One region of the Bacillus sp. BC08 genome, then DNA from elsewhere that is predicted to be linked to it. Evidence: predicted binding sites of a transcription regulator. Region 1 holds the regulator's gene; each other region holds the start of a gene.
The links. The regulator Rex, encoded in region 1, represses fermentation and respiration genes when NADH is low (regulators of the CRP and FNR family bind a similar motif). The targets are predictions, from matches to a motif close to TTGTGAAATATTTCACAA.
Positions count from the first base shown of each region.

Region 2: the regulator Rex is predicted to act here: its motif matches at 1,710-1,727, upstream of hcp (hydroxylamine reductase).
Region 3: the regulator Rex is predicted to act here: its motif matches at 1,810-1,827, upstream of ACXVYO_RS02670 (DUF1641 domain-containing protein).
Region 4: the regulator Rex is predicted to act here: its motif matches at 1,411-1,428, upstream of ACXVYO_RS15630 (nitrate reductase subunit alpha).

Region 1 covers NZ_JBTGPA010000022.1:4,153-7,369, forward strand. Annotated here, with positions in the region: gene ACXVYO_RS04800 (ABC-F family ATP-binding cassette domain-containing protein) at 1-1,133, opposite strand, end outside; gene ACXVYO_RS04805 (redox-sensing transcriptional repressor Rex) at 1,321-1,950, shown strand; gene ACXVYO_RS04810 (YdiK family protein) at 1,977-2,171, opposite strand; gene ACXVYO_RS04815 (CPBP family intramembrane glutamic endopeptidase) at 2,168-2,917, opposite strand.
Region 2 covers NZ_JBTGPA010000027.1:206,845-210,061, reverse strand. Annotated here, with positions in the region: gene ACXVYO_RS07340 (DUF3784 domain-containing protein) at 1-101, opposite strand, end outside; partial or broken gene ACXVYO_RS07335 (MazG nucleotide pyrophosphohydrolase domain-containing protein) at 195-302, shown strand; gene bla2 (BcII family subclass B1 metallo-beta-lactamase) at 375-1,148, shown strand; gene hcp (hydroxylamine reductase) at 1,792-3,078, shown strand.
Region 3 covers NZ_JBTGPA010000018.1:91,545-94,761, forward strand. Annotated here, with positions in the region: gene ACXVYO_RS02665 (NAD(P)/FAD-dependent oxidoreductase) at 87-1,265, opposite strand; gene ACXVYO_RS02670 (DUF1641 domain-containing protein) at 1,310-1,750, opposite strand; gene ACXVYO_RS02675 (winged helix-turn-helix transcriptional regulator) at 2,180-2,527, opposite strand; gene ACXVYO_RS02680 (MFS transporter) at 2,920-3,217, shown strand, end outside.
Region 4 covers NZ_JBTGPA010000031.1:998,096-1,001,312, reverse strand. Annotated here, with positions in the region: gene ACXVYO_RS15640 (DUF58 domain-containing protein) at 1-185, opposite strand, end outside; gene ACXVYO_RS15635 (AAA family ATPase) at 185-1,147, opposite strand; gene ACXVYO_RS15630 (nitrate reductase subunit alpha) at 1,705-3,217, shown strand, end outside.

The DNA of each region.
Region 1 (3,217 bases):
TTTACAAGTGATTTTAATAATGTGGATTTCCCGATTCCATTTGGACCAACTAAAGCAACGCTATCCCCGCGAGTTAAGCGCATCGTTACATGTTCAATAATCGGATCCTCATCATAGCCGATAGTTGCATCCTTTACTTGTAAAACATCATTTCCACTTTGTTTTTCGATATCGAAGTGGAAGGAAGCTGACTTAGAATCACCTAATGGTCTTGTTAATAATTCCATTCGGTCTAATTGTTTACGACGGCTTTGGGCACGTTTAGTCGTAGATGCACGAGCTATATTTTTTTGCACAAAGTCCTCAAGCTTAGCAATTTCATCTTGTTGTTTTTCATAACGTTTCATTTCTTGCTCGTATAGTGCTGATTTTAAATCTAAATATTTACTGTAGTTACCAACAAATCGTCTGCTTTCTTTATTCGAAATTTCATATACTTGTGTAACGAGTTTGTCTAAGAAATAACGGTCATGGGAAACGATTAGTATTGCGCCGGGATAGCCTTGTAAATATTGTTCAAGCCATGTTAATGTTTCGATGTCTAAATGGTTTGTAGGCTCGTCCAAAATAAGTAGGTCTGGTTTCGTTAATAATAATTTACCGAGAGCTAATCGTGTCTTTTGTCCACCGCTTAATGTAGAAATCGTCGTCTGGTGCGTTTCAACTGGGAAGCCAAGACCACTTAAAATCGAGCGGATATCTGCTTCGTACTGATAGCCACCTTGATCTTTATAATCTAATTGTAATTGGTCATAATCAGCTAATAATCTTTCGTATGTAGCCTCGTTTGAAAAGTTTTCTTCTTTTCCCATCTCTTGCTCTAGCCTTCGAAGTTTTGTCTCCATTTGCTGTAAGTGTGTAAAGACGGTTAACATTTCATCCCAAATTGTTAAAGATGTTTCTAAACCGGTATTTTGAGCTAAGTATCCGATTGAGACATCTTTTGGTTTTATAATTTCGCCACCATCATGAGATAGCTCACCGGCTATTATTTTTAATAACGTAGATTTTCCGGCTCCATTTCGCCCGACTAATGCGATACGATCTTTCGTTTGAACTTCCAATTTTATGTTTGCAAGAATTGTTTCTGCACCGTATAATTTCGAAAGCGCGTTTACTTGTAATAAAATCAATGTTTTCACCTCAAATAATTTCTTAACTTTGCCATGTTTATATTTCTCAATCATACTAAAAATAGTGTATAGTTTAAAATAAAGAGAGAATACTTCTTCTCTTTATTATACAGGGAAATTCATGAGTGCTAAACTTCTGTATTTGATTCAAGTATATGAATAAAGATAGGAAGAGAGGAGAGGTTATATGGATCAGCAAAAAATTCCACAGGCCACTGCCAAACGATTGCCTCTATACTATCGATTTATCCAAAACTTATCTCTTTCTGGTAAGCAACGTGTTTCATCAGCCGAATTGAGCGAGGCGGTAAAAGTTGATTCCGCAACAATTCGAAGAGATTTCTCATATTTTGGAGCGTTAGGGAAAAAAGGTTATGGATATAACGTAAATTATTTATTATCATTTTTCCGTGAAACACTCGACCAAGATGATATAACACGTGTAGCACTTATTGGAGTAGGTAATTTAGGGACCGCTTTCTTACATTATAATTTCACGAAAAACAATAATACAAAAATTGAAATGGCGTTTGACGTTAGTGAAGAGAAAGTCGGAACAGAAATCGGGGGCATTCCTGTATATCATTTAGATGAATTAGAAGAACGTTTATCAACTGATATACAAGTGGCAATATTAACAGTACCCGCTACAGTAGCGCAACCTGTAGCAGATAGATTGGCAGAAACGAACGTGCATGGTATTTTAAATTTCACACCAGCACGCTTAAATGTGTCAGACAATATAAGGATTCATCATATTGATTTAGCGGTAGAGTTACAAACACTTGTTTACTTTTTGAAGAATTATCCACAATAAAACGCAGAGGAAGCGACCTCTGCGTTTTATTGTTGTTTTTTCTTTGTGAATTTAACTAAGATAAGGCGAAGTGCCAAATTAAAATCAATTGTTGCCATAACTGCAAATAGTATTGTCCACATATTCCAGATGGTATCTGTTACGTTCGTAATGGCGAAGCGTGTAAAGATACACCCTAGAAGGAAGTACAATGCAGCCATGAACAATGGTGAGTTTCTCATACTAAAAATCCTCCGATAAAGCCTTGCATTTTTTCAGCTTCTTTAATCATTTCTTGAATTTGTTCATTGCTCATTAAAACTTGAGCAACTGCAACTAATGTATTCATAGCAACATGAGCTGCGATAGGGACGATAATACGCTTCGTTTTTACATATAAAAAGGCGAATACGAGCCCCATAGAAGTGTATACCAATAAGTGAGTGAAATCAAAATGAATTGCTGCGAATACGAGAGAACTAATGATAGCAGCAATAAAGAAGTTAAACTTCTTATAAAGTGTACCAAATAAAATTTTTCTAAATACGATTTCTTCCAAGATAGGTCCTATTATAGAGATGACGATAAGGAACCAAGGTGTCGTTCTAGCGATATCCATAAGTCTCGCTGTATTTTCTGATCCAGGTTTAATTCCTAATAAACGCATTTCTATCATGCCGGCAATACTTTGCGAGAAAAATGCTAAAAAGAAGCCGATAAAAATCCAACCAATCGTAGCTGGAATAGAAGAACGCGTTGTATCTAAACGTCTGTCGCGAATATCTGTTCTAAGTAACCAAAGTACGATACATAATGCAATAAAGAAGCTAATGATTGCCCAGTGTCCAGTTATGAGTTGGAACTTCTCTTCTCTAGTAAAGCCCCTGTTATCATAAAGTCCAGTTTTCAGGAGAAGTGGTAATCCAGCAATGGATGATAACTGCATTAAAATGTATGTAACGATAACCCACCAATATTGTTTTTTCAAATGGTTTAACCATCCTTTCTAACTCTAGTGTATGAGATAAGGTAGGATAACATGTAAATATGCTACCTACGATATAAACCTCGCGTAAATTATGTTTTTTTCGTAAATCCGTATTTGAAATTATAATAGAAGACAGGAGAAAGTTGTGTGTATAGCGAAAACAACTTAGGGTGTCCTTTCATATTGTAACATACGAGTAGTGGAAACAACGATTCATATAGTAAAGGTAGAAGAAGAGAGACTCTATATAGAAAAGTGTATAGCTTAATTTGCGAAAAAATTATGATTTTTTTACTTGCA
Region 2 (3,217 bases), on a different contig from region 1:
CCTGATAAGAGCCAAGTGTATTGTTTTACTCCGATGAAATAGGCTAGTGTAAATGAAATGATTGCTAGTATGAATAAGGATGGAGAAGCGAAGAGAGTCATTGAAAACACCTCCGTTAAAGGGCTATAAATAAATTATAGTATGAATGTTATAATTTAACAAAATAGATTTTAAGTGTAATAGAAAAATGGAGTATTTATCATGAAGGGAGATTAAGTATGGATATTGTGGAATTCCAGAGATATGTATTAAATTTCAGTAAAGAAAAAGGATTTCAAGATACAACAATTGAAGAGCGTACATGGAACAAACATTTGAAATGAACTGTCTATTATAGGTAATAACTATTTCGTTTGAACGAAAGGGTGGGGAAAATGAAAAAGAATACATTATTAAAAGTAGGGGTATGTGTAAGTTTATTAGGATTAACTCAATTTGGTAGTACAATTTCTTCTGTACAAGCGGAACAAAATTTAGAGCAAAAAGTAATAAAAAATGAGTCAGGAACTATTTCAATTTCTCAGTTAAATAAAAATGTATGGGTTCATACGGAGTTAGGTTATTTTAACGGAGAAGCAGTTCCTTCGAACGGTCTAGTTCTTACTACTTCTAAAGGGGTAGTACTTGTCGATTCTTCTTGGGATGATAAACTAACGAAGGAATTAATAGAGATGGTAGAAAAGAAATTTAAGAAGCGCGTAACGGATGTCATTATTACACATGCGCACGCTGATCGAATTGGCGGAATAAAAACTTTGAAAGAAAGAGGCATTAAAGCGCATAGTACGACATTGACTGCAGAACTAGCGAAGAAAAATGGATATGAAGAACCACTTGGAGACTTACAGACCATTACAAATTTGAAGTTTGGAAATATGAAAGTAGAAACGTTCTATCCAGGGAAAGGACATACAGAAGATAATATTGTCGTATGGTTACCGCAATACAATATTTTAGCTGGAGGCTGTTTAGTGAAATCAGCGTCCGCTAAAGATTTAGGAAACGTCGCTGATGCTTATGTAAATGAATGGTCTACATCGATTGAGAATGTGCTGAAGCGATATGGAAATATAAATGCAGTAGTGCCTGGTCATGGGGAAGTAGGGGATAGGGGACTACTTTTACATACATTGGATTTGTTGAAATGAGAAACTATGGGAATATAAAAGCGAGGAGAAATAAATTTCTCCTCGCTTTCTTCTAACTATATTTAAATGCAAAGTCTGCATACGTTACTGAGATTTTAATTCCAAGTATACAAATACCAGTACTGTCATAATTGCTATAACAACGTAAGTAGCATCAAGCATTATAAGTGTTTTTAAAGTTTCAGTCATCCTAATTCACCCCTGGTATGAAAATATAAAATAATCTCTTATCAATTAAATCAGAGATTATAAAGATAACAATGTACATGAAATTTCTGAAGTAGTTCTATATAAATATATCATATAAATAATGTAAGTAATGTTAAGATAATGTAAATGTATTGTAAATAAAGTGATTTTTCATAAAATCTTTAATCAAAAAATTGATAGTTCTTCAAAATGAAAAAAAGCTATTCTTTCTGTTGAATAATAGAAAGAATAGCTTTTTTTGTATGACTAGTAGTTCCTAAATTAATTATATACATACTTCTATATGATTTTTTTAGTGTCAATAAAAATATTATGTCAACAAAATGAACTGTCACAAATTTATACTAAGTATTGTGATTGATATCACATCCTTTTTTTCTAATGGGTATTATGCTTGATTTGTAAGGAATGATTGGGAGAGGGTGGGATGATCATGTTTTGTTATCAATGTGAACAAACGCCAACAGGCGGATGTAAAGTAATAGGTGTTTGCGGTAAAAATGAAACAATTGCAAGTTTACAAGATACGATCGTGTTTGGATTAAAAGGAATTGCTGCTTATCGTACGCATGCTGCTCAGCTAGGGTATACGGATGCTTTTGTAGATGCTACGACGCAAGAAGCATTGTATATGACATTAACCAATTCTAACTTTAATGAACAAGAACATATTGATATGGCTATGAAAGTAGGGCGATCAGCCTTAAGAGTAATGGAGTTGTTAGATGAAGCACATACGAATCACTTTGGTGTTCCAGAGCCTGTTCAAATTACACAAAACCATGTAGAAGGTAAAGCAATTGTAGTTACTGGTCATAATTTATTTGCGTTAGAAGAATTATTAAAGCAAACAGAAGGAAAAGAAATTAATATTTATACGCATTCTGAAATGTTACCAGCACACGGGTATCCGCAGCTGAAAAAATATAAGCATTTAAAAGGAAACATCGGTAAGGCATGGTATGATCAACGACGTCTTTTTGAAAAATTTACAGGTGCCATATTAGCGACAACGAACTGTGTTATGCCAATTAAAGGATCATACTCTGATCGATTCTTTTCGTATGATATTGCAGGTTTAGAAGGTGTACAAAAAATTGAAAATGATGATTTTGCACCGTTGATTCAAAAAGCGCTAGAACTTCCAGAAGTACATATGGAGTCGGATGAACAGTTAGTAACAGGATTCCATCATAATACAGTATTATCATTAGCTCCAGAAATTATTGAGGCCGTAAAAGAAGGAAAGATTAAGCGATTCTTTGTCATCGCAGGTTGTGATGCACCAGGAAAAGGCGGAGAATATTATCGTGAATTAGCAACGTCACTTCCGCCAGAAACAGTTATTTTAACGACTTCTTGCGGGAAATTCCGCTTTAATGATGTGGATTACGGTGTTGTACCTGGTACAGAAATTCCGCGTTATATTGATTTAGGGCAATGCAATAATTCAATTTCTACAGTGAAAATAGCAGCCGCTTTAGCAGATGCATTTGAATGCGAAGTGAACGAATTGCCAGTTAGTATTGTTCTATCATGGTTTGAACAAAAAGCGGTTGCTATTTTACTTGGGCTATTTAGTCTTGGAATTCAAGATATTCGTATCGGTCCAAAGGCGCCTGAATTTATTTCACCTGGCGTGCTTGATGTATTACAGGAAACATTCGGTTTAAAACTAATTACAACTGCAGCGGAAGATATGGATATGATGTTATCGTAACAAAATGATGATTTGTCTTATTAAAAAGAAGAACTAGCCTATAGCACCCCGAAATAAAAATGTAGAATTTTTGTTTCGGGGTATTTTCTTTTCTTAGCGGGATAGGTAATAGTTGATTTTAGAAAAATATAAAAATCAA
Region 3 (3,217 bases), on a different contig from region 1:
TTTTGAGGAGGGAGATTTACTGCCCGCAAATAGTGGGATAAAAATAGCCCGAACCATGCAGGGCATGATTCGGGCTTATATTCAGATTAGTAAGCTAAGCTGAATAGACCTTTAATGTGTGATAAGTAACGAACGTTACTTGCTTCTTTCATTAATGATGCTGGTAAGCCTTTAAGTGGAGTATTGCTTGCTCCAATTGTAGCAACAGCATCTTTACGTCCTAGACTAGCAAGTGTTCCAGAGTTTACAGGTGCGAACTCTTCGAATGCTTTGCCTTCTAGTGCTGCGTATAAGTTGTATCCAATTAACTCACCCATTTGCCAAGCGATTTGTGCAGTTGGTGGGTATGGACGTCCGTCTGGAGCGAAGACAACAGCGCTGTCTCCAGCAACGAATACGTCTTTGTGAGAAGTAGATTGTAGGTATGCATCAACTGTTGCACGACCACGGTTTACTTCAAGACCTGATTCACCGATTAATGGGTTACCTTGTACGCCACCTGTCCAAACGAATGTGTTAGCAACAAGTTTTTGACCGTCTTTTAAGTCGATTTCATTGCCAGCAACGTTTGTTACAGGAAGACCTGTTAAGAATGTAACGCCGCGTGCTTCTAGGCTAGTAGTTGCACGTTCGATTAAGTGGTCTGGTAATACTGGAAGGATTTTTGGACCTGCTTCAACAAGAAGAAGTTTAACTTCTTTTGGATTTACGCCGTGGCTTTTTGCAAGTTTAGGCATAATGTCAGCAAGCTCACCAACTAGCTCAACGCCAGTTAATCCGCCACCACCGATTACGATTGTAGCATCAGCTTCGTTTTTCGTTTTCGCGTATTCACGAATACGGTCTTCAACGTGTTTGTAGATTTTGTTTGCATCAGCAGCAGATTTTAATACCATGCTGTTTTCTTCTAGTCCTGGAATACCGAAGTAAGCAGTTTTACTTCCTAAAGCAACTACAAGTGCATCGTAAGATAAAGTAGTGCCACCAGCTAGTTTGATTTCTTTGCTATCAACTGAGAATGACTCAACTGTTGCAATTTTAAGATCAATGTCTTTACCTTTGAAAAGCTTTGTAAGTGGCATTGCAATTGCTTGCTCAGCAACGTTACCAGCTGCAAGGCGATGTAGTTCAGTGATGATTTGGTGCGTTGGGTATTGGTTAATCACTGTAACTTGTGCTTCTGATTTGCTGTAATATTTACGTACGTTTAAAGCGGCAAGAAGACCGCCATAACCAGCGCCTAAGATGACAATTTGTTTTGACATAGTATGATATCCCCCGTCTTTACTAATTGTTGTTATAAGTTAAATTATTTATTGTTACGTTCTGCACTAATTTGAAGGTATGCGTTCACAAAGCGGAACATTTTTTGTGCTTGTGGGTCTTTTAGTAATTTTAATAGACCAAACAGGCCGATAACTTCGTTGCTTTCGTCAGCACGATCTTTCGCTTCGATAGCAGTTGCAGCCATGCCTTTCACTGTATCTTTTACAGGTTCTACAAGCTCTGTGATTGCACTAACAGTGTCGCTTTTTAATACTTCATCAGTAGCAACAGTTTGAGCGAAGTCATAAGACTTAGTTAAAATGTTAACAAGCTCAGTTAATTTTGGAAGCTGTTCTACTAGTGTAGTTAATGATTCTTGTACCTCAGGTTTTAACAACTGATCAAGTACATCAAGTTGTCCTTGGCTAGCAGAAATTTGTACAGTTTCTTGTTCTGGCTTTGTTTGAGTCATAGTTTCTGGCATCTCCAATTCTCCTTTACGATAGCAATACTCTTATTTTTGATAGGTAAGATAGTAAACGCTTGCGAAACTTTATACAAAGTTTCACAAAGCACAATAAAATGCCTTTAAATTTATGCCAGCAAGTAAGCTGAAATCATAAATCCAAAACCATAATGTCCTACCTATTATTTATGAACTGTCCGATACTTGGCTTGTCCGCATAATGGAAAGTTCCTTTATCGGAAAGTGTATATAATATATATCCTATATTATATACTATATACACCTATGTTAACATAAAAATGATTCCTAATTATTTGATATTAAGTGTATAACGTAGTACTGACAAGGCGTGAAAGCGTATAAATTATTTTGTTAAGCTAAGAAATGTACGTATATATAAAGAAAAAAAGGAAAAAACGGACAAATTTATGTTCATTTTTTCCTTTTTTATTGTTCACCTTCTGTTATTAGCATCGATGTGTTACCGCTTTTTTCAAGATGGCATTCGCCCCAAGTACAAAGGGAATCAAGAATGGATTCTAAAGACCAACCGTAGTCTGTAAGGGAATATTCTACTTTCGGTGGTACTTGATTGTATACCTTTCTTTGAATAACTCCATCCTCTTCTAATTCGCGTAATTGCTGTGTTAACATCTTTTGTGTAATACCAGGCATGAGACGTTTTAATTCACTCGTTCTCTTTGTACCTTTCGTTAAGTGGCAAAGAATAACGACTTTCCATTTGCCCCCGATAACCTCTAAAGTCGCTTCGACGGGAATGTTATATTTCTTCATATACAAATCTCCTTTGATGAATGTAAATTTCAGTTCTCCAACAAAAGAAGCTAAATAGTTTAAATGTTACTAAAAAGTACCTATAGCACTTTAAAGTACGTACTTTTTATCATGTTGAATATGTTCCATAATAGCATACGTAAGAGGGAAATGAGTAGTACGGTACTAAAAAGTGCCTATGTTACTTTTGGGTACCTATCGTACTTTTAAGTGCGTTCTTCAAAAATAGAGTGAAGCCATTCATAATAGCCATATAGCAATAAATTTATTTTTGTAGAAGATAAAAAGGCCTTTTTATCATACTATTATGATTGGATTTCTCGCATTAAGGAGGAGTTCAATTGAATTCATATACAGTATCTTCTTCGGCGGTACAGACGAACCGGAGAAGTATGTTTGCTTTATTAGCACTAGCCATTAGTGCGTTTGGAATAGGTACAACCGAATTTATTAGTGTCGGTTTATTACCATCTATTTCAGAGGATTTACATGTTTCTGTTACAACAGCGGGTTTAACCGTTTCTTTATATGCGTTAGGAGTAGCATTTGGTGCCCCAGTATTAACGTCATTAACAGCTAGTATGTCGCGAAAGACGTTATTAATGTGGATTATGATTATTTTCATTATTGGTAATGGAATTGCAGCGGTGGCAACAAGTTTTACTGTGTTACTTATCGCGAGGGTTGTAT
Region 4 (3,217 bases), on a different contig from region 1:
TCGGCGTTCCGTAAAGCATAGAAGGGAAGTAGTAGTGAATAAAGGCCAATAGGAATCATACTGTAAAACAAAAACCAACTTACAAAACCTCCTTGAAGCATAGCGTATACAAATGATAAGACTAGGCAAAACGGAATGAGTGATAACTTAGTAAAATGATAGAGTGCTCGTAGTATTCGTTTCATCAAAGGTTCATCTTCCTTTGAGTCGGCACGGTCGTTCGCGCAACGATTTTTGCGATAATTTGTTCTCCTGTTATTCCTTCAAATTTTGCTTCCATTTTTAGAATGAGTCTGTGAGCCAATACGTAAGGAGCTAAAAATTTAACATCGTCTGGAATAACATAATTTCTACCATGGATGAATGCATAAGCTTGTGAAGCTTTCATTAAAGCAATCGAGCCACGTGGACTTGCACCAAGCTGTATAGAACTATAAGAACGAGTCTGACTAACAAGCTTTACAATGTAATGCTTGATGGATTTGTCCATACTTATTTCCCGTACGCTTTGTTGTAAATAAAGTAATTCTTCTATTGTTGTAATAGCTTGTAAATGGGAGAGAGGATTTGTTTTTTCCATCCTGTTTAAAATTTCAAATTCTTCTTCTGGTGTAGGATATCCCATTTTTAGTTTCAATAAGAAACGATCGAGCTGTGCTTCTGGTAAAGGATATGTTCCCTCATATTCGACCGGATTCTGTGTAGCCATTACAAAGAACGGTTTTGGTAACGGTCTTGTCCTGCCATCTATTGTAATATTGCCTTCTTCCATACTTTCAAGTAAGGCAGACTGTGTTTTTGGAGATGTACGATTAATTTCATCAGCAAGTATAAAATTCCCCATGATTGGTCCAGGCTTGAACTCAAATTGGAGCTCTTTCGGATTATAAATAGAAACACCTGTAACATCTGACGGCAGTAAATCAGGTGTGAATTGAATGCGCTTGTAATCGGCATCAATTGATTTAGAAAGAGCACGTACTAACATTGTTTTCCCAACGCCAGGAACATCTTCTAATAGTACATGACCTTCAGCTAAGAGAGCTGTCAAAGCTAAGATCGTTTCTTTTCGCTTTCCGACCATTAACTTTTCAATATTGTTAATTATTTTTTCTATAATGGGATGTAATGAATCAAGCTGGTGCATCGTAATCCTCCTAATGTTATTATCGTTTTCTAATCTATTTAGTGGAAAATAGTATGTATCTATCTAATTGTGGGCAGTAAAGAATTTTATCTTCAATTCTAAGAATATTCAGATTATTTATTGCGATTATATCTAGTATAATTGTTTCCGTAACTTAGGGCAATATGGTAAATGATGATTTGTAGTTTTATGTGAAATGTGTATTGCTATAAAGTAATATCGCGAAGAAAAAACATCCTCACATACAATTTTCGGTATTTTCCTTGTGGAACTTTTGAAATAATTACAAAACTCTTTTTCATATATTTATAAAGAAAAACGTAGGAAGTTCTCCTGCGTCTTTTCTTTTGCAAAATATTCGATACTTCAAAATACTATTCTCCTAATAATTCAGATTAACTATACCTCTTCACAACGGAATAAAAGATTTTCTCACAAACTTATTTTCTACTGAATTTTTGACAATCTCTTGAACTGTGCGAAATGTCACATCTGTATTTTACAACCTCTCTTATAGTAAGGGTATGTAAGAGAGACGTATTAAAGGAGTGAACAGTATGAAGAAGAAACCTTCAGCACTAATGAGACGTTTAAAATATTTTTCACCAATAGATCGTTATAACGATAATCATACGCAAGAAACATATGAAGATCGCGAATGGGAGAATGTGTACAGAAAGCGTTGGCAGCATGATAAAGTAATTCGTTCTACACACGGCGTGAACTGTACAGGTTCATGTAGCTGGAATATATATGTGAAAGATGGAATTGTAACGTGGGAAGGGCAGGAGCTTAACTATCCGACTACAGGTCCTGATATGCCTGATTTTGAACCGCGAGGATGCCCACGTGGAGCAAGTTTTTCTTGGTACATTTACAGTCCACTTCGTGTGAAATATCCGTATGTACGTGGTGTTCTTTGGAATATGTGGCAAGAAGAATTACAAAATAACGAGTCACCACTAGATGCTTGGAAAAGCATTGTGGAAAACCCTGAAAAGGCACGTACGTATAAGCAGGCGCGTGGTAAAGGGGGATTCATTCGTGCGAATTGGGATGAAGTGTTACAACTCGTTTCAGCTTCTTTACTATACACAGTAATGAAATACGGTCCAGATCGAAATGTTGGTTTCTCACCAATTCCAGCTATGTCGATGTTAAGTCATGCAGCGGGTAGTCGCTTTATGCAACTTATGGGTGGACCGATGCTTAGCTTCTATGATTGGTACGCAGATTTACCACCAGCTTCTCCGCAAATTTGGGGCGATCAAACAGATGTACCAGAAAGTAGTGATTGGTATAACTCTGGTTACATTATGACATGGGGTTCAAATGTACCGATGACGAGAACGCCAGATGCACACTTTTTAGCAGAGGTTCGATATAAAGGAACGAAAGTCGTTTCTGTCAGTCCTGACTTTGCTGAATCCACAAAGTTTGCGGATGATTGGATTAGTGTGAAACAAGGTACAGATGGTGCACTTGCGATGGCAATGGGGCACGTAATCTTACAAGAATTTTACGTAGATAATCAAGTGGAATACTTCACAAAGTATGCGAAGCAATATACTGATTTTCCTTTCTTTGTCACATTGAAACAAAAAGGGGAACAATTCGTTGCTGATCGGTTCTTAAATGCTTCTGATATTGGACGCGAAACGAAGTTAGGGGAATGGAAACCTGTACTTTGGAACGAGAATACGAATGATTTTGCAACTCCTCACGGCACAATGGGATCACGTTGGGATAACGAAAAGAAATGGAACTTACGTTTAGAAGATGAAGAAACAGGTGAAAAGATTAATCCGCTTCTTTCTTTACTTGGAAGGGAAGATAGTGTTGAAACGGTACAAATTCCGTACTTCTCTGATGATGGAAATACAATATTAGAACGTACAATTCCAGTGAAAAAAGTTATGACAGAAGAAGGAGAAGTGTTCGTTACAACGGTATACGATTTAACGTTAGCAAATTATGGTGTGAACCGAGGGCTTGGTGGGCAAGAGCCGAAAGACTTCAATGATGACGTACCGTTTACACCTGCATGGCAAGAGAAAATGACAGGAGTAA